Linked DNA regions of Ruegeria pomeroyi DSS-3. The protein of the gene in region 2 interacts with the protein of the main gene of each other region in a pairwise test. Links are inferred from orthologs where the notes say so. Each region holds a gene or a part of one and is shown on either strand. Other genes may lie near its edges. The genes, in order: SPO_RS00390 and trkA.

Region 1 (4,466 bases), 2.1 Mb from region 2 along the record:
GGAAACCACCGCCTTTTTTACAACTGGCACTAGGCCGGTCTATTAGTTGTTGGCTGCAACAGCGGCGCCGACCAGAACCAGCAGGATCAGGGGCAGCAGGATGCCGCTCGACGAGCTCTGGGTCTCTTCGACGATGACCGGTGCTTCGACAACCGGCTCCGACAGGTTGCCAGCAAATGCGGTCGATGCGGCAGCGGTCAGAGCAGCGGCGAGAACGAGTTTCTTCATGTTAACCTCCAGAATTTGCGCGATTCATCAATTTTTGAACCGCGCACCCAAGACTTACCTCGTGAGCTTTTTCTAATCAGCTATGCGGTTGGAATGCAAACGGTTGTTGCGCGACAAGCCGCTTTGCCCGCCAGAATGTCGTCAAATTAGCAACACCTGCGTGCCAACTTTGGTCAGATCGAACAGCTGCGAGATATGCTCGTTGTAAAGACCGATGCAGCCGTTGGATGATCTGCGGCCGATCTTGCGCGTATCGTGGGTTCCGTGGATGCGGTAGTATTTCCAGCTGAGATACAGCGCATGGGTGCCCAGCGGGTTGTCCGGACCCGGCGGAATGTAGTCGGGCCATTCGGGATTGCGCTTCTTCATCGACGGGGTCGGGGCCCAGCTGGGGCCGACGACCTTGCGAATCACGCTGGTGCGGCCACGGCGGGTCAGCTCGTCGGTCAGTGGCACCGACGAGGGGAACAGCCGATAGACGCTCTGATCCTCGGACCAATAGTGCAGCGCCCGCGAGACGGTATCGACCAGGATGGCGCCATTGCGGGTGTTCGAGAAATAGGGCCGCCAATCCAGCGCGCGGAAGCTGGAGGTGTTGCGACGGACCGGTGCCTCGGGCTCGGGCGCGGGGCGCAGGGGGTCTTCGGGGGTGAATTGGGCCAGCGCAGGGGTGCCGAGCGCTGTGGCGGCACCGACAAGAAAGCTACGCCGGGTCGAAAGGGTGGTGGGTTTCTTGACCATCAAAAGGACCTTTACGCAGAAATTCACAGGATGATGTACATAATATGGCCTAAGGGACGCAGTCGCAAATCAATCTGCGCCGATATCGGGGCCATGATCGAGGCAGGGTTTGCATCGGCCCCTGTCAAAGGTTATCTGAGTGGCCGACAATAGGATGCGGTGTGACCATGACACGACTGATTTCCCTTCTCCTTGCCGGCTTTCTGGCGCTGGCCGCCTGTACCGATACCGGAGGGTCTGGGCAGCTTGGCTCGGACGGCAAACCTTTGCCCAAGGTCTACCGGATTCGGGGTGATGCCTCGAAACTGCAGTTCAGAATGCTTGATTCGGTCAACGCGCTGCGCCAGGCCTCGGGTCTGGGTGTCGTGCAGCTCAGCCCCGAGCTGAACGCCGCCGCAGCCACTCATGCCCGCGACATGTCGGTGCAGAACCGGCCCTGGCATTTCGGTTCGGACGGGTCCTCGCCGATCGATCGTGCCCGCCGTGCCGGATATACCGGCATCTTCCTGGGCGAGGCGATCTCGGAGACTTACGAGACCGAGGTCGAGACCCTGGCCGCCTGGATGGAAGAGCCGGGCTCGCGGTCGGTCATCCTCGACCCCAAGGCGATCATGATGGGCTTTGCCTGGTTCCAGGAGAACAACGGCAAGATCTGGTGGGCGCTGGAAATGGGGTCCTGACCCCGACGCGACGTCACTAACGGAAAAGGGCCCCGTCGGGGCCCTTTGTCGTTTCTGCGCTGGCCTGTCACGCCGCTTGAAGCGGGTGTGATTCGGTCAGGATGGCATAGAGCTTGGTCGGATCCGGGTTGGCGCGCAGCTTGGTGCAGACCGCCTGCTCGCGCAGGGTGCGCGAGACCAGCGCCAGCGCCTTGAGATGTTCGACACCGGCGTCTTCGGGCGCAAACAGCGCAAAGGCCAGGTCGACCGGCTGACGGTCGACAGCGCCGAAATCCAGCGGCTTTTCCAGCAGGACAAACACGCCCGCCACCTGATCCAGGCCCGCGACGCGCGCATGCGGCAGCGCGACGCCATGGCCGACTCCGGTCGGGCCCAGGCTTTCACGCTCGAGCAGGGCCTCGAGGGTTTCCTGAGCGTCCAGCTTCAGGGTGGCCTCGGCCAAGTCCGTGATTTCCTGAAATAATCTTTTCTTGCTCGATGCGGCACCGATGACGCGGACCGCGTTTGGTTTGAGGATGCTCGAAAGCTCCATAAGGTCTTGCTCCTCGCGCGCGCCGCGAGGTGGGCCGGGCGCGCGCAGTTCGTGTCTTGCCTATTACGGATCGATCCAGCCGATATTGCCGTCTTCGCGGCGATACACGACGTTCAATCCGTCCTTGCTTTCATTCCGAAATACCAGCACCGGGGCGCCAGCCAGTTCCATCTGCATCACGGCTTCACCCACTGACAGCGATGGAATCTTGGTCTCCATCTCGGCGACGATCATCGGTTGCAGCGAGTCGGGCTCGCTTTGCGCGTCCGGTTCTTCAGAAGCGAGGATATAAGACGAGGCTCCGAAGAGTTCAACCGGCTCGGCCCGGTCCTTGTGGTGGTCCTTCAGCCGCCGCTTGTAGCGCCGCAACTGCTTGTCCATCTTCTCGCAGCACCCATCGAAGGCGGCATAGATCTCGGTCGCATGCGCCTTGGCCTGGGCGGTCAGACCGGTCGACAGATGCACGGTGGCTTCGCATACATATTCATGCGCCGAACGGGAAAACACGACATGAGCGTCGGTCGGACGCTGCGCATATTTCGACACCACCTCGCCCAGCTCGGTCTGAACATGACTTTGCAGGGCAGCACCGATGTCGATCTGTTTTCCGCTGATTTGATAACGCATGTGATCTCCTTCACAAAATTCACCCTTATTCACGCCGCGAAATACGGCTTGCCTGTTATTTTCGGGTGACGGGAATTGACGAGGCGCCGGGTTGTGGCCGTTTGTTCCCTTCTCCGAAGGGGTGACCAGAAACAGCTTCGATCCAGCGCTTTGCCATACCCCAATTGAGGCAAGAGACGCGCCCGCTGTCAATGGCAACCGCGCGGGCGCGACATGATTTCCATCGGGGTGGCGGGTCTTTGCAGGCGATCAGGAGATGCGGAAGTTCTCGCCCAGATAGACGCGGCGGACATTCTCGTTCTCGACCACTTCCTCGGGGCTGCCCGACATCAGCACCTGCCCGTCATGCAGGATATAGGCGCGGTCGACGATCTCGAGCGTTTCGCGCACGTTGTGATCGGTGATCAGCACGCCGATGCCCCGATTCCTGAGATCCGAGACAAGGTGGCGGATGTCGCCGACGCTGATCGGGTCGACCCCGGCAAAGGGTTCGTCAAGCAGCAGGTATTTCGGATCGGCGGCCAGGCAGCGGGCAATCTCGACCCGGCGGCGCTCGCCACCCGACAGCGCCAGCGCCGGGGCGCGGCGCAGGTGTTCGATCGAGAAATCCGACAGCAGCTCTTCGAGCCGCTCACGCCGCTTGTGGGCGTGTTTCTGGGTGATATCGAGAACCGACAGGATGTTGTCCTCGACGCTGAGACCGCGAAAAATCGACATTTCCTGCGGCAAATAGCCGATCCCCATCCGGGCGCGGCGATACATCGGCAGGGTGGTCACGTTCTGGCCGTCGATGCTGACCTTGCCGGCCTCGGGAAAGACCAGCCCGGCGACCGAATAGAACGTGGTCGTCTTGCCCGACCCGTTCGGCCCCAGCAGCGCCACCACTTCGGATCGGCCAAGCGTCATGGTGACGTCGCGGATCACGGTCTTCTTGCGATAGGATTTGCGCAACTTCTCGATTCGAAGGCCCGAGGATCCCTCGGTCACGGTCAGCTGGGGCTTGCTCATCAGTCGCTGCCCGAGTTGAGGATGGTTTTCACCCGCCCGACCATCTGGGCGGTGCCCGAGGTCAGGTTGACGGTCATCTTGCCCGAGCTCAGCGCATTCTTGCCCTGGGTCAGCAGGACATCGCCGGTCATCACGATGACACCGGTGCCGATGGTGTAATCGGCGCGCTGGGCCTGGGCGGCGTCGGACCCGCTGACCAGCACCACGTCGCCGGTTGCCTCCAGCCGTTCGATCCCCGAGGCCTCCTGATTGTAGATCACCAGCACCCGTTTGGCCGACAGACGCATCTCGCCCTGCGAGACCAGCACATTGCCCTGGAACTCGGCCGAGCCGTCCTCCTGGCTCACATCCAGACTGTCGGCGGTCACCTCGACCGGCAGCGTCGGGTCGGCCTTGACCGCGCCGAATGCAACCTTGGTGCCCTCGGCCTGGGCCGCAACGGCACCAAGGGCAAGGACGAGGCCCAGGATCAATGCACGAATTTCGATCACACGTTATCTTTCCGCAGCTTTGGGGTCATATAGCAGCTTCACGCCATTCTTGAAACGAATATGGATAGGGCCGTCCTCGTTTTCAGCCCCCATTTGCATAGAACCTGCTGTAAACTCTCCGATAGGTCCGGTTCCGCGCACGTTGCCGGGGGTTTCGCC
Region 2 (15,632 bases):
GCCAGGGCACGCCGCTGTTCGTGAACGATATCGACGTTGGTTCGGGCAATCGGGCGCCGCTGCAATGCGCCATCCAGATCGCCCCGCTTGTCGGCAGTCCCGGAGTGATGATGATGCTGGTCAGCCCGCGCGAGCTGGCCGGGCGGATGACGCAAAGCCATTCGGTGAAATCGGCGGCGCAATCGGCCATCGGCATGGCCGAGATGCTGGCACACGAGATCAAGAACCCGCTGGCGGGCATCACTGGCGCCGCCCAGCTTCTGAGCATGAACCTCGCACCAGAAGACCTTGAATTGACAGACCTTATTGTCGCGGAAAGCCGCCGGATCGTGAAGCTGCTGGAACAGGTCGAACAGTTCGGCAATCTCAGCGTGCCCGATTTCAAGCCGGTCAACATCCACGATGTGCTGGACCGGGCGCGCCGCTCGGCCCTTCTCGGATTTGGCGCGCATATGAAGATCATCGAGGATTACGACCCCTCGCTGCCGCTGGCCTATGGCGATCCTGACCAGCTGTTGCAGGTGGTGCTGAACCTGCTCAAGAACGCTTCCGAGGCGGCGCCGGGCGGCGGCACCATTCGCCTCAGGACCTATTTCGAACATTCCTTCCGCCTGCGCCGCAATGACGGGTCGGGCCAGTCGCTGCCGCTTCAGGTCGAGGTGATCGATGACGGCCCCGGCCTGCCCGAAGAGATTCGCGCCGATATCTTCGACCCCTTTGTCTCGGGACGCGAGAATGGCACCGGGCTGGGCCTGGCGCTGGTGAGCAAGATCATTTCCGACCATGACGGCTGGATCGCCGTCGACTCGGTCCCGGGCCGCACGGTGTTCCGCCTGTCGCTGCCCCGGGTACCGAAGGATCGCGGCGAAAAGGAGAGCAACTGATGGATGGAACGGTTCTGGTAGCCGATGATGACCGCACGATCCGCACGGTGTTGACCCAGGCGCTGACGCGGGCGGGCTGCAAGGTGCATGCGACATCAAGCCTGACCACGCTGATGCGCTGGGTGGCCGAGGGCAAGGGCGATGTTGTGATCTCGGACGTGGTCATGCCCGATGGCAACGGGCTGGAGATGCTGCCCAAGATCGCTCAGGACCGGCCCGGCCTGCCGGTGATCGTGATCTCGGCCCAGAACACCATCATGACCGCGATCCAGGCCGCCGAGGCCGAGGCCTATGACTACCTGCCCAAACCCTTTGACCTGCCCGACCTGATGAAGCGCACCGCGCGCGCGCTGGAACAGAAACGCCGCACCGTGTCCTCCGAGCCGCGCGAAGAGGGCGCGGAGCGTCCCGATGAGCTGCCGCTGGTGGGGCGCACCCCGGCGATGCAGGCGCTCTATCGGCTGGTGGCCAAGGTGATGAACACCGATCTGCCGGTGATGATCTCGGGCGAAAGCGGCACCGGCAAATCGCTGATCGCCCGCACCATCCATGATTTCTCGGACCGGCGCACCTTGCCCTTCATCTCGGTCACCGCCTCCGATCTTATGGACCTCGAAGGGCCGGCGCGCGTGCTGGCCCGGGTCAAGGGCGGCACCCTGCTGATCGACGAGATCGCCGATATCGGAGACGAGTTGCAGGGCCGCATCGTGCGGATGATGGATGCGCCCGGCGATTACGTGCCCCGCTTCATGGCCACCAGTCAGGGCGATCCGGCCCGCGCGATGGAGGCGGGCAAGCTGCGCCGCGACCTTTATTACCGGCTGTGCGGGGCGCCCATCCATGTGCCCGCCCTGCGCGAACGGGTCGACGATATCCCGCTGCTGACCGAGTATTTCCTGGCCAAGGCCGAACGGGATGGCGCGCCCAAGCGCTGGCTGGGCGCCGGCGCGGCCGAGCTGTTCCGTATCTATTCCTGGCCGGGCAATGTGCGGCAGCTTGAAAACGCCGTGCGCCGCCTGTCGCTGATCAGCCGGGCCGAGGAAATCTCGCGTACCGAGGTCGAGCAGGTGCTGGGCAACCAGCCCGAGCTGGAACCCGCGCTTGGCGGGCGCGGCGACAGCGAAAAGCTGTCGGCCTCGGTGGCGCGGCATCTGCAGCGATACTTTGACCTTCATGGCAATGTGCTGCCGCCGCCGGGTCTCTATCAGCGTATCCTGCGCGAGGTCGAGGCGCCGCTGATCGAAATCGCGCTCGAGGCGTCGGGCGGCAATCAGGCGAAATGCGCCGATCTTCTGGGGATCAACCGGAATACGTTGCGCAAGAAAATCACCGATCTCGATATAGAGGTGACACGGCGGCGCAAACTGATGTAATATCGCCACACAATGCGTGGCATCCGGGTCGCAACCCGGCAACGACCACGAGATATGGCGGTAAGCCGCGTTAGCGGCACATCAGGATGAGGGCAGCAGGTGGCAACCCGGTCACAGAACGGGCCGTTCCTTTCGCTCAGCGAATGGCGCAAGACGCGAAAAGCCCGCAATATCGGGACTTTGGGCCTGGTTGTTCTGGGGCCGGCCCTGACCGTTGCCACCTATCTGGTGACCGGTCCCTTCGATCTGGGCGCGGGCTCGACCACGCTGCGACTCATCCTTCTGGCGGATCTGGTCTATATTCTGGCCCTGGCAGCGCTGGTGCTGTCGCAGGTGGGCCGTCTGGTGGCCGCCCGACGCGAGAAATCGGCGGGATCCCGCCTGCACCTGCGCCTGATCGGGGTGTTCACCCTGCTGGCGCTGATCCCGACGATCACGGTGGCGATCTTTGCCGGGCTCACGCTCAACATCGGGCTCGAAGGCTGGTTCTCGGACCGGGTGCGCAATGTGGTGGGCAGCTCGCTTGCGGCGGCCGAGGCCTATGAGCAGGAGCATCGCGAGGGGCTGACCCAGGATGCCCGCGCCTTGGCCCGCTATCTGGATCAGGCGCGCACGCTCAACTTCTTCATCTCTGATGCCGAGCTGCGCGGTGTGCTGGCGCAGGGCCAGGGGCAGATCCAGCGCGGGCTGCGCGAGGCCTATGTGGTGGACGGTATCGGCGAGATTCGGGCCCGTGGCGACCGGTCATACCAGTTCGACTATGAGCAGCCCGAGCCGGAACAGTTCCGCGCCGCCCAGACCAACGGTCATGTGATCATCCAGGATTGGGACAATAACGAGTTCCGCGCCCTGGTGATGCTGCAGGCCTATCCCGACCGCTATCTCTATGTCAGCCGCGTGGTGGATGGCGAGATCCTGAACCTGCTCGACGACACCAAGGAGACGGTGCACCTGTACCAGCAGCTCGAGAACGAGCGCGGCCGGGTGCTGTTCGAATTCGGTCTGCTGTACCTGGGCTTTGCGGTGATTCTTATTCTGGCCGCGGTCTGGCTGGGCCTGTGGTTCGCCGAACGGCTGTCGCGCCCGGTGGGGCGGCTGACGACGGCGGCGCAGCGGGTCGGCGGAGGCGATTTGGGGGTGCAGGTGCCCGAGGAGCCGGGCGATGACGAGATCGCCATGCTGGGGCGCTATTTCAACCAGATGACCCGCCAGCTGAAGGGCCAGCGCGACACGCTGCTGGAGAATACCCACCAGATCGAACGCCGGCGGCGGCTGTTCGATTCGGTGCTCAGTTCGGTCACCTCGGGTGTGGTGGGGCTGGATTCGCAGGGGAAGGTAACCTTCGTCAACCGCTCGGCCGAACGGCTGCTGGACTGGTCGGGCGATGAACAAAGCCTGGATCTGGCGGTTGCGGTGCCCGAGTTCGTGTCGCTGTTTGAAAGCCTGGTCGCGGCAGGGCAGGAAACCGTGCAGGCCGAGATCAAGGTGACCCGCAAGGGGCAGCTGGAAAACCTGCTGGTGCGCATGTCCACCCGGCGCGGCGAGGATGACACGCTCGAAGGTTATGTGATCGCCTTTGACGATGTCACCGATCTGGTCAGCGCCCAGCGGATGGCGGCCTGGGGCGACGTGGCCCGGCGCATCGCGCATGAGATCAAGAACCCGCTGACACCGATCCAGCTGAGCGCCGAGCGCATCAAGCGCAAGTTCTCGCGCAAGCTGGACGAAGAGGATTGCGACAGCCTGGAATCGATGACCGATGTGATCGTGCGCCAGACCAACGATTTGCGCCGCATCGTTGATGAGTTCTCGAAATTCGCCCGCATGCCCGAACCCGACCGGCATGAGGAGGATCTGACCCGGCTGGTGCGCGATGCGGTACTGCTGCAACAGACCGGCCAGCCCGATGTGCGGGTCAGGGCCGATCTGCCCGAAGCGCCGCTGATGGGCAATGTGGATGCCACCATGCTTAGCCAGGCGCTGACGAACCTGATCAAGAACGCGGGCGAAGCGATTGAGACATTGGTGAAAAAGGGTGCCCCCGAAGGGCTGGCGCCGGAAATCAGGGTCACCCTGACCGGCGATGCCGAAGGCAGCCAGATCACCATTGCGGACAACGGGATCGGCCTGCCCGAGGATCGGGCACGCCTGTTCGAACCCTATGTCACCACCCGCGACGAGGGCACAGGCCTGGGCCTGCCCATCGTCAAGAAGATCATCGAGGAACATGGCGGGACGCTGCATCTGGAGGATGCGCCCGTCTTTGACGGCCAGGACCATTTCGGCGCCATGGCCGTCATCCGTCTGCCGGGCTACGACCCGGCCTCCAGAACCGCCATGCAAAGACAGGCGGCCAGAAACAAGGCGAAAGCAGGACCGACATGAGTGATATTCTGATCGTTGACGACGAGCGCGATATTCGGGAACTGGTCTCGGATATTCTCGAGGACGAGGGCTATACCACCCGGCTGGCGGGCACGTCCGACGAATGCATGGCCGAAATCAACGCCGAACCACCGGGGCTGTTGATCCTCGATATCTGGCTCAAGGACAGCCGGATGGACGGGATCGACATCCTGAAGGCGGTGAAGCGCGACAACCCGGATGTGCCGGTGGTGATCATCTCGGGCCATGGCAATATCGAGATCGCGGTGGCCGCGATCAAGCAGGGCGCCTATGACTTCATCGAGAAGCCGTTCAACATCGACCAGCTGATGGTGGTGATCCGGCGCGCGATGGAAACCTCGCGCCTGCGCCGCGAGAATGCGCAGCTCAAACGCCGCGAAGTGACCTGCGCCGACATGATCGGCCAGTCGGCGGCGTTCCGCGCCATGATCGGCCAGCTTGACAAGGTGACCAAATCCAACGGCCGGGTGATGCTGCGCGGGCCGGCGGGCGCGGGCAAGGAGATCGCCGCGCGCTATATCCACGCCCATTCCAACCGCGCCAACGCGCCCTTTGTCACCGTCAACTGCGCCGGGGTCGAGCCGGAGCGGATGGAAGAGATGCTGTTCGGCCGCGAAAGCCAGGAGCGCGGCGTCGAACCGGGCCTGCTGGAACAGGCCCATGGCGGCGTGGTCTTCTTTGACGAGGTGGCAGACATGCCGCTGGGCACCCAGTCGAAAATCCTGCGGGTGCTGGTGGATCAGCAATTCCAGCGCGTGGGCGGCGCTGACAAGGTGCGGGTCGACCTGCGGGTGATCTCGTCCACCAACCGCGATCTCGAGGTCGAGATCCAGGCCGAACGCTTTCGCCAGGAGCTCTATCACCGGCTCAACGTGGTGCCGATCGCGGTGCCCTCGCTCGAGGATCGGCGCGAGGATATCCCGGTTCTGGCCGCCCATTTCATCGACCAGTGCCATCAGGGTCAGGGCCTGCCGCTGCGTGCCCTGAGCGAAGAGGCGGTGGCGCTGATGCAGACCATGTCCTGGCCCGGCAATGTGCGCCAGCTCAAGAACCTGATCGAGCGGGTGCTGATCCTGGGCGAAGGCACCGGCGACATCGAGGCGCGTGAATTGCCCAGCGACGAGGACAAGGCCGCCGAAGAGGGACGGGTGGTGCTGTCGGGTGCGCTGGCGACCCTGCCGCTGCGCGAGGCGCGCGAGGCGTTCGAACGCGAATACCTGCTGACCCAGATCAACCGGTTCGGCGGCAATATCAGCCGCACCGCCAGCTTTGTCGGGATGGAGCGCAGCGCGCTGCACCGCAAGCTGAAATCGCTGGGCGTGGTCACCTCGAGCAAGTCAGGTGCCCGGGTGGCGCATATGGACGAAGAGATCGAGACGGTCGAGTAAGAAGGCGTTGCGCCCCTAGCCTGCGGGCCGGGGCGTGACCACCTGGAACGAGCCATCCTGATAGGTCACCACACAAGAGGTCGGCCCCAGCGCTGGCAGTTTGGCACCGCGCACCGGCTGTACCTGGGCGGCCACCGCCTCGCGGCAACGGGGCAGCTCGACCGGGGCATAGCCCTTGGCCGCCATGCATTGCTGCTCGACCCGGGCGCGCAGGCCGGAATTGACGTCGACGGTATAGACACTGCCGGGCGCCCAGCTGCCCGGCGTGGTATAACACTGCCCGGCGGCGTTGCAGACGGTGCGCCCGGGATAGAAGATCGGCGGGCTTTGCTGCACCTTGTTGGCCACCGGCGCATCGCGCAGCGCCTTGACCTCGCAATCGAGCGTATCCGATTGCTGCCGCGTGACGCTGACGCCCTCGCGGTAATAGATCGACAGCGGGCCGCAACCCGTTAGAATCACTGTGGCGGCAAGGGTCGGGATCAGCACTCTCATAGCGCCAAGAGTGCCACCGAAACCGGGGCCTGACAATTGAATTGACCCTGTCCCGGCCTTCTGTCATTCAAAAACCCTCAGGCAAAAGGGGCCAGGGAATGAAGGTCATCATCTGTGGGGCCGGGCAGGTCGGTTGGCAGATCGCGCGGCATCTGTCGGGCGAGTTGAACGACGTGACCGTGGTGGACAACAATCCCGATCTGGTGCGCCGCGCCACCGAGACGCTGGACGTGCAGGGCATTGCCGGCTTCGCCTCTTACCCTGACGTTCTGGAGAAGGCAGGTGCGCGCGATGCGGACATGATCATCGCCGCCACATATTCGGACGAGGTCAATATGGTCACCTGTCAGGTGGCCCATTCGGTCTTCGGTATCCAGCGCAAGATCGCGCGGCTGCGCTCGAAATCCTATCTCAATGCCATCTATTCCGACCTGTACCGGCGCGAGCATCTGCCCATCGACGTGGTGATCAGCCCCGAGCGCGAAGTGGCCGCCGCCGCCATGCGCCGGCTGTCGGCGCCCTCGGCCTTTGACACCGAAACCTTCATGGATGGGCAGGCGCAGCTGGTGGGCCTGTCGGTGGACGAGGCAAGCCCGGTCATCAATACGCCGCTGCGCCAGCTGACCGACCTGTTTTCCACCCTGCGCGCCATCGTTGTCGGGATCCGGCGCGAGGGGACGCTGTTTGCCCCGGAACCGGGCGACCAGATCTTTGCAGGCGATGAATGCTATGTCTTCTGCCATGTCGATGACGTGAGCAGAACGATGGAAGTGTTTGGCAAAACACATAAAAAACAGGATCGTGTGGTGATCGTAGGCGGCGGCAACGTCGGCCTGGAGGTGGCTCGCGCGCTGGAAGAGCACAAGACCCGCATTCATGCCAAGGTGATCGAACGGGACCGGGGCAATGCCGAACGCGCCGCCGAGGCGCTGGAACGCACCATCGTGCTGCATGGCGACGGTATGGATGCGGGCCTGCTGGCCGAGGCCGGGATCGCGCGCGCCGATGCGATGCTGGCGGTGACCGATGATGATCGAACCAATATGCTGGCCGCCGTGCGCGCCAAGGCCGAGGGCTGTCGGCTGGCCATCGCCCTGATCAACGACCCGACGCTGGTGGCGCTGATGCCGCCGTTGGGGATCGACGCCTATATCAACCCGCGCGCCACCACCGTCAGCTCGATCCTGCGCCATATCCGGCACGGGCGGGTGCGCCAGGTCTATTCCATCGGCGATGCCGAAGCCGAGGTGATCGAGGCCGAGGTGCTGTCGACCTCGCCCATGGCAGGCCAGCGCCTGCGCGACATCGACTTTCCCGAGGGGGTGCTGGTCGGCGCGGTGCGCAAGGGCGACAAGGTGCTGCGCCCGACCGGAGAGCTGCGCATCGAAGAGGGCGATGTGATCGCCATATTTGCAATGGCCGACGACGTGCCCGAGGTCGAAAGGCTGATGCAGGTCTCGATCGACTTCTTCTGATGGTGCGGCGCAGGCAGACATCTGAAACCGGCCTGTTGCGGCAACTGCCGCTGGCGCTGCTGATCTGGGGCCTGTTCTCGCTGATGATGTGGGTGCCGGCGGTCTATGCGCTGACATTGAACGATCATCCTACGTCGCGTTCGTTCTTCTATGCCGGTATTCTGGGGCTGGTGGTGGTCACCACAATCTCGCTGGCGCGCGCCGGTCGACCCTCGCGTCATGGGTTGCTGGGGCAGTTGGCGGTTTTGTTGTCGACCTTCGCGGTGCTGCCGCTGTTTCTGGCGGTGCCGTTTCACGATGCGCTCAAGACCACCAGTTTCCTCAACGCCTATTTCGAGATGGTCAGTGCCATCACCACCACCGGGGCCGAGATGTTCCCCGATCCCGGACGGCTGAGCGCGCCGCTGCATCTGTGGCGGGCGCAGGTGGGCTGGCTGGGCGGGCTGGTGATGTGGATCGCGGCCTCGGCCATCCTGGCCCCCTTGTCGCTGGGCGGGTTCGAGGTGACGGCCCAGGGACAGCCGGGCCGGGTGCTGGTGGGGCAGGGCGAAAGCGTCGATCCCCGCGGCCGGCTGCTGCGCGTCGCGGCAACGCTGGCACCGGTCTATGCCGGGCTGACGCTGGTGGTGGCGATCCTGCTGCTGGCGGCGGGCGATTCCGGGCTGGTGGCGATCTGCCATGCGATGTCGGTCATGGCGACCTCGGGCATTTCGCCGGTGGGCGGGCTGTCGGGCGGCGCCTCGGGCCTGACCGGCGAGGCGATCCTGTTCCTGTTCATGTTCTTCGCGCTGTCTCGGCTTACCTTCTCGTCCGATACCGCCATGCGCGGTCATGCCCGGCTGGATCAGGACCCCGAGTTTCGCATCGGCCTGCTGATCCTGCTGGGGGTTCCGGCGCTGTTGTTCCTGCGCCACTGGTCGGGCGCGATCGACATCGCCTCGGGCGAGAACCTGACGCTGGCGCTCAGGGCACTGTGGGGCAGCCTGTTCACGGTGATGTCGTTTCTGAGCACCACCGGGTTTGAATCGACCGACTGGGCCGAGGCGCGGCAATGGTCCGGATTGGGCACACCGGGCATGATCCTGCTGGGCCTGTCGGTGATCGGCGGCGGCGTTGCCACCACCGCCGGCGGGGTCAAGCTGTTGCGGGTCTATGCGCTCTACCTGAATGGCACGCGCGAGTTGCAGCGGCTGGTGCACCCCTCGTCGGTCAGTTCCGCCACCGGGCGCAATCGCCGCATCCAACGCGGAGGGGCGTTCATCGCCTGGGTGTTCTTCATGCTGTTCGCCATTTCGCTGGCGGCGATCGCGCTGGCGCTGGCGGCGGCGGGGTCGGATTTCGAAACCGCCATGGTTCTCAGCATCGCCACGCTCAGCACCACCGGCCCGCTGATCGAGATCGGCGCCCAGGAGCCGATCCGCCTGATCGAGATGCCTGCGGCGGCCAAGCTGATCCTCAGCGGTGCCATGATCATCGGGCGGCTGGAAACGCTGGCCTTTATCGCGCTGATCACCCCCGCGCTGTGGCGGAATTGAGCCTGACGCCCGATAGCGGCTTTCAGGGGTTACGTATTTTTTCGACTGGCATATCCCAAATTCGCGCGACATACTCCGCCTGAGGGAGCGCGCTGGTCCGCGGTGCGTTGCAAGAACAAAGGCGAGATTGAACAAAAATGGCTTCGGACAGACAAAATCTGCAGGACGCATTCCTGAATCACGTCAGAAAGACCAAGGTTCCGGTCACGATTTTCCTGATCAACGGTGTGAAATTGCAGGGTGTGATCACCTGGTTCGACAACTTCTGTGTGCTGCTGCGCCGCGACGGACAGTCGCAGCTGGTCTATAAACACGCGATCTCGACCATCATGCCTGCCCAGCCGATCAGCCTGTATGAGGGCGAAGACGCCAATTGATGGAACATGATCGGGCGCGCACCCGGGCCTGGGTGCTGCACCCCGAACTCAAATCCGACCTTGATCGCCGCGACCCGGTTCCGGCGCTGGAAGAGGCCGTGGCACTGGCCGCGGCCCTGCCGGATCTTGACGTGGTCGGGTCGGGCATCGTGCGCCTGCCCAAACCGCATCCCGGCCATCTGTTCGGCTCGGGCAAGGTCGAGGAACTGGCCACCCTGTTTCACGACAACGAGGTCGAGCTGGTCCTGATCGACGGGCCGCTGTCCCCGGTGCAGCAGCGCAATCTGGAAAAGGCGTGGAAGGTCAAGATACTCGACCGGACCGGCCTGATCCTGGAAATCTTCAGCGACCGCGCCCGCACCCGCGAAGGCGTGTTGCAGGTCGAGATGGCCGCGCTCAGCTATCAGCGGACGCGGCTGGTGCGCGCCTGGACCCACCTGGAGCGTCAGCGGGGCGGTCTGGGCTTTGTGGGCGGTCCGGGGGAAACCCAGATCGAGGCCGACCGGCGCGCCATCGACGAACAACTGGTGCGGCTCAAGCGCCAGCTCGACAAGGTGGTCAAGACCCGCGAGCTGCACCGCAAGGCACGCGCCAAGGTGCCCTATCCGATCGTGGCGCTGGTGGGTTATACCAACGCGGGCAAATCGACCCTGTTCAACCGGCTGACCGGCGCCGAGGTGATGGCCAAGGACATGCTGTTCGCCACGCTCGACCCGACCATGCGGCGGGTGGTGCTGCCCGACGGGCCCGAGGTGATCCTGAGCGATACGGTGGGCTTCATCTCGGATCTGCCTACCGAGCTGGTGGCCGCCTTCCGCGCCACGCTCGAAGAGGTGCTGGCCGCCGATCTGATCGTGCATGTGCGCGATATCCACCATGCCGCGACCGAGGAGCAGGCCCGCGATGTCGAGACCATCCTGGCCTCGCTGGGGGTGGACGAGGGACGGCCGAAATTCGAGGTCTGGAACAAGGTCGACCTGCTCGACCCCGACAAGCGCGCGGCCCTGCGCGAGCGGACCGCGCGCGATCCTTCGCTATTTGCGGTCTCGGCCGTGACGGGCGAGGGGCTGGAGTCGCTGTTGACAGCCATTGCCGAGGCGCTGGCCGAGACCCGCAGCGAGGCGGTGCTGACGCTGGGCTTTGCCGATGGCAAGCGACGCGCCTGGCTGTTTGCGCAGGATGTGGTCCAGGCCGAGGAACAAAGTGATGACGGGTTCCGACTGACCGTGCTGTGGACACCTCGGCAGGCGGCGCGTTACGCGGCGCTCTGATCCCGGCTGTCGCGGACGCGGCGCAGCGCATAGGCGGCGGCCAGCGGTCCGGCCAGTTCGAACACAACGGTGGCACCGATGGCCAGCGCGGTGATCATGTCGGCATATTGGGGAAACAGATCACCCGCGATCAGCGCCATGCCGATGGCGACACCGGCCTGGGGCAGCAGGGCCGGGCCGTACCACGGGCGTTCGCCCCGCGCGGTTGCGGCCAATGCCGCCCCGGCCCAGCCGCCCAGCACCCGGCCCAGCACCCGCAACGCCACATAGCCCATCAGCAGCGGCCCCACCGCCCAAAGCGCCGAGAGGTCCAGCGAGGCCCCGGCCAGGATGAAGAACACGATCATGAAGGGCCATTCGATATGTTCGATCTCGCGAAAGGCCCGTTTGTGGTGATGGGCGAGGTTGACGATCACCGCCCCCGCCGTCATCCCCGCGATCAGATAGGAAAGATCCAGCCACAGCGACAGGCCCGCGGTCAGGAACACCAGCCCCAGCGCCTCGATCCTGAGCGGCTCGCCCCCTGACAAGCGCCCGGTCAGAGAGGCGCCGGGCAGGCCGACGGCCAGGCCCAGGGCAACCGATCCCGCAATCTCGACCAGCGCGCCGCCCAGCAGGCCGTGGGCCGAGCCGTTGCCCTCGACCGCGCCGGCCAGCACCGCGACAAGCCCGAACAGCAGCACGCCCCAGGCATCGTCGATGGCCACGATCCCCTTGAGCCTGCGCGGAAAGTCACCGCTGGCGCGGCCCTGCCGGATCACGTCCAGCGTCGCCGCCGGATCGGTGGCGGTGGCCAGCGCCCCCACCATCAACGCCGCCGCCAGCGGCATGCCGATCATCGCAAGCCCGGCCGAAACGGTCAGCTGCGTCACCAGCACCACCATCACCGAGATCACCACGATCGCGCGGCCATGGCCGCTGAGGGTGCGCAGCGACAGCTCGCCTCCCAACAGGAACGCCACCATGCTGAGCGCGATGACCGAGATGATCGGGTAGAGGGCGGCGAGGCTCTCGGGGATCAGGTCGAACCCGGCCGAGCCGGCCAGCAGGCCGCAGATCAACAGCAGCGTCACCCGGGGCAGCCGGCTGCGCGCGCCCAGCTGATCGGCGGCCAGACCCGTCAGGAACAACAGCCCCAACGCGATCAGGTCGGCGGCATAGCTTTGCATCGCTTATTCGGGCGCGGGCAACAGCCGGGTCACCCCCACCGCCGCCGCGCGCGCCAGATCCGCATCCAGTGACATCGGGATATATTCGCCGCGCCGCCACAGCTGTGCCTGATCGTCGTAATAGCGTGACAGGAAATGCCCCGATTGCCCGGTCGAGATGACAAAGACCGAACTGTCGGGATCGGCGAAATCATAGACCCCGCGATATCCCGCGCCATGCACGTTGCGGAACGGATCCGGGTCCTCGCCCGAGGTGCGCCCGCGTTGCAGCGTGTGGTCGCCGCCGCTGGTCGATTGCCGGATGTTCACGAAATAGCGCAGCACCGGCACCTCGCCCAGCACCGGATGGTCATGGGTGGCCTGATGCGCATCACCCCAGCGCAGGCTTTCCAGCGCGCTGCCATAGCGGTCGCCGATCCAGACCAGCGCATCGTCCAGCGCCAGCCGGGCGATCTCGGTGCAGGTTTCGCGGGGCGCGCTCTGGCGGATGTCGCACCAGACCGAGGCGCCGTCGATATCGCGGAACACCCGCTCGATGAACAGCGGCTCGACTTGTTTGTATTCATCGGCCAGTGGCCCCAGCTCGTCGGTGATCAGCCGCTTTTGCAGTGCCCGCACCCAGGCGGCATAGATCAGCGGCTCGGGCAGATGCTCGCTCATCTCGCCGTTCCATTCGGCCAGAAGCGAGAGCGCAATCTGGCGCTGGCGCTCGGGCGTGCCCTCGGGCGCGGCCTCGCCGGTGAACCACAGGTCGGCGCCGATCAAGGGCAACAGGGTGCGCGCCGCCGGGCTGACCGGGTCCAGCTGCGCCTCGATGAACCCGTCGCGGGTATGCACCTCGCGTGATTGCATCAGCTTCTGCCAGCGGGTCACCCGCTGAGTGTCGCCCCAGACAAACGAGACATGGTTGGGAAAGGGCCGTTCCAGCAGCTTGTTGTTGGTATTGCCCAGGATCCCGCCCACCGGCGAGACGAATTCCGGGTTCGAGGCATAGGGCATCCGACCCTGCCAGCGGTTCTCGGCGCGCCAGCCCTGCGCGGGCAGGCGGCCCTGGCTCTGATGGCGGGGATCGCGCCGGGGCACCGCGCCCACCATCTTGAGCGCGACCGTCTCGCGGTCGGCCAGCGTCAGGTTCTGCGAGGGGCCGACATAGGCTTCGCTTGCGCGGATCGCTTCTTGCACGGTTCCAGCATTGATCAGCGCCAGCGCCGCCGACATCGAGGTGTCGCGCGCATCAAGCATGGTCCAGCCCAGCGACATCACATGGCCGGGCGGGGTGATGGTTTCCAGGTCATAGACGCTGCCGGGCAGGACCGGACCGTTTTCGGTCCAGCGCAGGGTCAGGGTGATCGGGGCGGCGCCCTTGATCTCGATGATCGAGGGGCGGCTTTCAAAGGTCTTGTAGCCGTCCGGGGTCAGGTATTCCTCGGGATTGTCGGGGTTCAGCCTTTCGACGAACAGGTCCTGATCGTCCATGTAGGACGAGGTCAGGCCCCAGCCCAGCCGCTCGCTGCGCCCCAGCAGAACCGCCGGCATGCCGGGAATGGTGCCGCCGATCACGCCGCCATTGGCCAGCTCCAGCCGCGCCAGATACCAGGTCGAGGGCGCGGCAAAGCCCAGATGCGGGTCATTGGCCAGCAGGGTGCCGCCACTGGCCGAGCGCGACGGCGCCGCCGCCCAGGCGTTCGACGCCCCGGCCAGGCCCCGGCGCGGCAGCGGCATCAGCGGGTCATGCGGCGTATCGCGCCCAGCGGCATAGCGGGGAAGACCCGGAAACAGCTGGGCATACTCCGGTAGCGCGGCGGTGCCGGTGCCCGGGGCATCGGGCAGGATATCAACCAGCCGCGCGGGATCGCCCAGCATCAGCGAGGTTCGGGCGCGCAGTACCTCCTCCTCCAGATGGCCCGAGAGTTGCAGGCCCATCAGCTTGATGATGGCCAGGCTGTCGGCGGGTTGCCACGGCGCAACGGGGGCGTTGAACAGGAACATCTCGGGCGCGCCGCGGCCCAGCGCCTCGTCGTTGATCTCGGCCAGGCGGGCGTTGACGCCCGCCGCATAGGCCTTGAGCGCGGCGGTGGTATAGGCGTCCTGGGCGCTGACCGATTGTTGCGCCAGCCGCGCCAGGTCGAGCCGGCGCAACAGCCGGTCGATGGCAACGGTACGGGGGCCGAACACCTCGGACAGGCGGCCCTGAACGGTGCGGCGCAGCATGGTCATCTGCCACAGCCGGTCCTGCGCATGGGCATAGCCGAGGCCAAAGAACACGTCCGGATCCGAAGCGCCGAAGATATGCGGCACGTTATGGGTGTCGCGTACGATCTCGACCGGCGCGGTCAGCCCGGCCACCTCTTGGGTCTGGTCGTAATCGGGCAGCGACTGGCTGGCGAGATAGTAGACCAGCGCCACCGCCGCGACGGCAAGTGCGATCAGACCGGCGGCAAGGCGAAGTAGCCAGCGAAAGAGCAGACCCATGAGCGACCCGTGATTGAGCTGAATTCGAATTTCCCGAGTGACATTAGGGGATTGGCGGAGAAAACGAAAGGGCGGCGCCACCGCCGCCCTTACAAACCAAGTGACAGGCCCGCGCCGGTTGCGCGGCCCACGCGGCCCCGTGCATCAGGGGATGATGCGGGTGTATTTGGTGCCTTCCAGCGTCGCACCGACGCGCAGACCGGCGCGCCCGAACACGGCGGCCAGGATCGGCGAGCGCAGCGTGTTGGTATCGGCGGCCAGAGAGTCGCCCTGATCGCTGACCACATATTCCAGATCGGCCCCGGCGGACCAGCCGCTGGAGCGGCGGAATTCGCTGAGCGCGCCCTGGGTCATGAAGAACAGCACATGGGCATATTGCTGGGCGCCGATCTGCAACCCGGCGCTGCCCTTGACGGCCGAGTAGTAATCCACCGTCACCCCGTCGACACGCAGGGCGCCGCGCCCATAACCGCCGCCAAAGACGAAACCGGCCTCGGTCAGCAGCGGCATCACCAGCATGCCGGCCGCCTTGTGCGAGATTTCGACCGTGTTGGGGAACTGGGCGTACATCTCGGTCAGGGTGGCGTTGACGCGGGCGTCGATCTGCGAAGCGTTGGAATTGCCGACGCCATTGCCGCAGGCGGCGGTGAGCGTCAAACCTGCCATGCCAAGGGCAAAGCCGCGACGGCTCAGTCGGGGAGTGTGGATACTGCTCATATCTCTCGATCTCTGTAATGTTGCCTGACAAGCCGGGTTCTCCCGGTCTTGATGGCGACAATACGCCGAA

Evidence for each region.
Region 1: the proteins of trkA (region 2) and SPO_RS00390 interact in binary tests that used the Escherichia coli proteins (3 or more experiments, as listed by UniProt). The link is inferred for Ruegeria pomeroyi DSS-3 from one-to-one orthologs.

The regions. Positions count from the first base shown.
Region 1 is NC_003911.12:75,479-79,944, forward strand. Bases 450-3,276 are described here. They hold SPO_RS00390 (PTS sugar transporter subunit IIA), read right to left. Parts: upstream 2,182-3,276; coding sequence 1,717-2,181; downstream 450-1,716. Other genes in these bases: SPO_RS00380 (L,D-transpeptidase), read right to left, coding at 450-969; SPO_RS00385 (CAP domain-containing protein), read left to right, coding at 1,137-1,649; hpf (ribosome hibernation-promoting factor, HPF/YfiA family), read right to left, coding at 2,245-2,808; lptB (LPS export ABC transporter ATP-binding protein), read right to left, coding at 3,058-3,276. In the rest of the region: SPO_RS00375 (hypothetical protein), read right to left, coding at 43-228; more of SPO_RS00380, read right to left, coding at 370-449; more of lptB, read right to left, coding at 3,277-3,816; SPO_RS00405 (LptA/OstA family protein), read right to left, coding at 3,816-4,307; SPO_RS00410 (hypothetical protein), read right to left, coding at 4,311-4,466. UniProt on the Escherichia coli protein: Seems to have a role in regulating nitrogen assimilation.
Region 2 is NC_003911.12:2,211,662-2,227,293, reverse strand. What follows is about bases 5,911-8,832. They hold trkA (Trk system potassium transporter TrkA), read left to right. Parts: upstream 5,911-6,644; coding sequence 6,645-8,021; downstream 8,022-8,832. Other genes in these bases: SPO_RS10560 (TrkH family potassium uptake protein), read left to right, coding at 8,021-8,832; SPO_RS10570 (hypothetical protein), read right to left, coding at 6,067-6,546; SPO_RS10575 (sigma-54-dependent transcriptional regulator), read left to right, coding at 5,911-6,051. Outside these bases: SPO_RS10590 (two-component system sensor histidine kinase NtrB), read left to right, coding at 1-884; SPO_RS10585 (sigma-54-dependent transcriptional regulator), read left to right, coding at 884-2,257; SPO_RS10580 (sensor histidine kinase NtrY-like), read left to right, coding at 2,357-4,642; more of SPO_RS10575, read left to right, coding at 4,639-5,910; more of SPO_RS10560, read left to right, coding at 8,833-9,556; RNA chaperone Hfq, read left to right, coding at 9,694-9,933; GTPase HflX, read left to right, coding at 9,933-11,204; SPO_RS10545 (cation:proton antiporter), read right to left, coding at 11,189-12,373; SPO_RS10540 (penicillin acylase family protein), read right to left, coding at 12,377-14,845; SPO_RS10535 (YSC84-related protein), read right to left, coding at 14,990-15,562. UniProt on the Escherichia coli protein: Part of the constitutive potassium transport systems TrkG and TrkH. May regulate the transport activity of TrkG and TrkH systems. Binds to NAD(+) and NADH.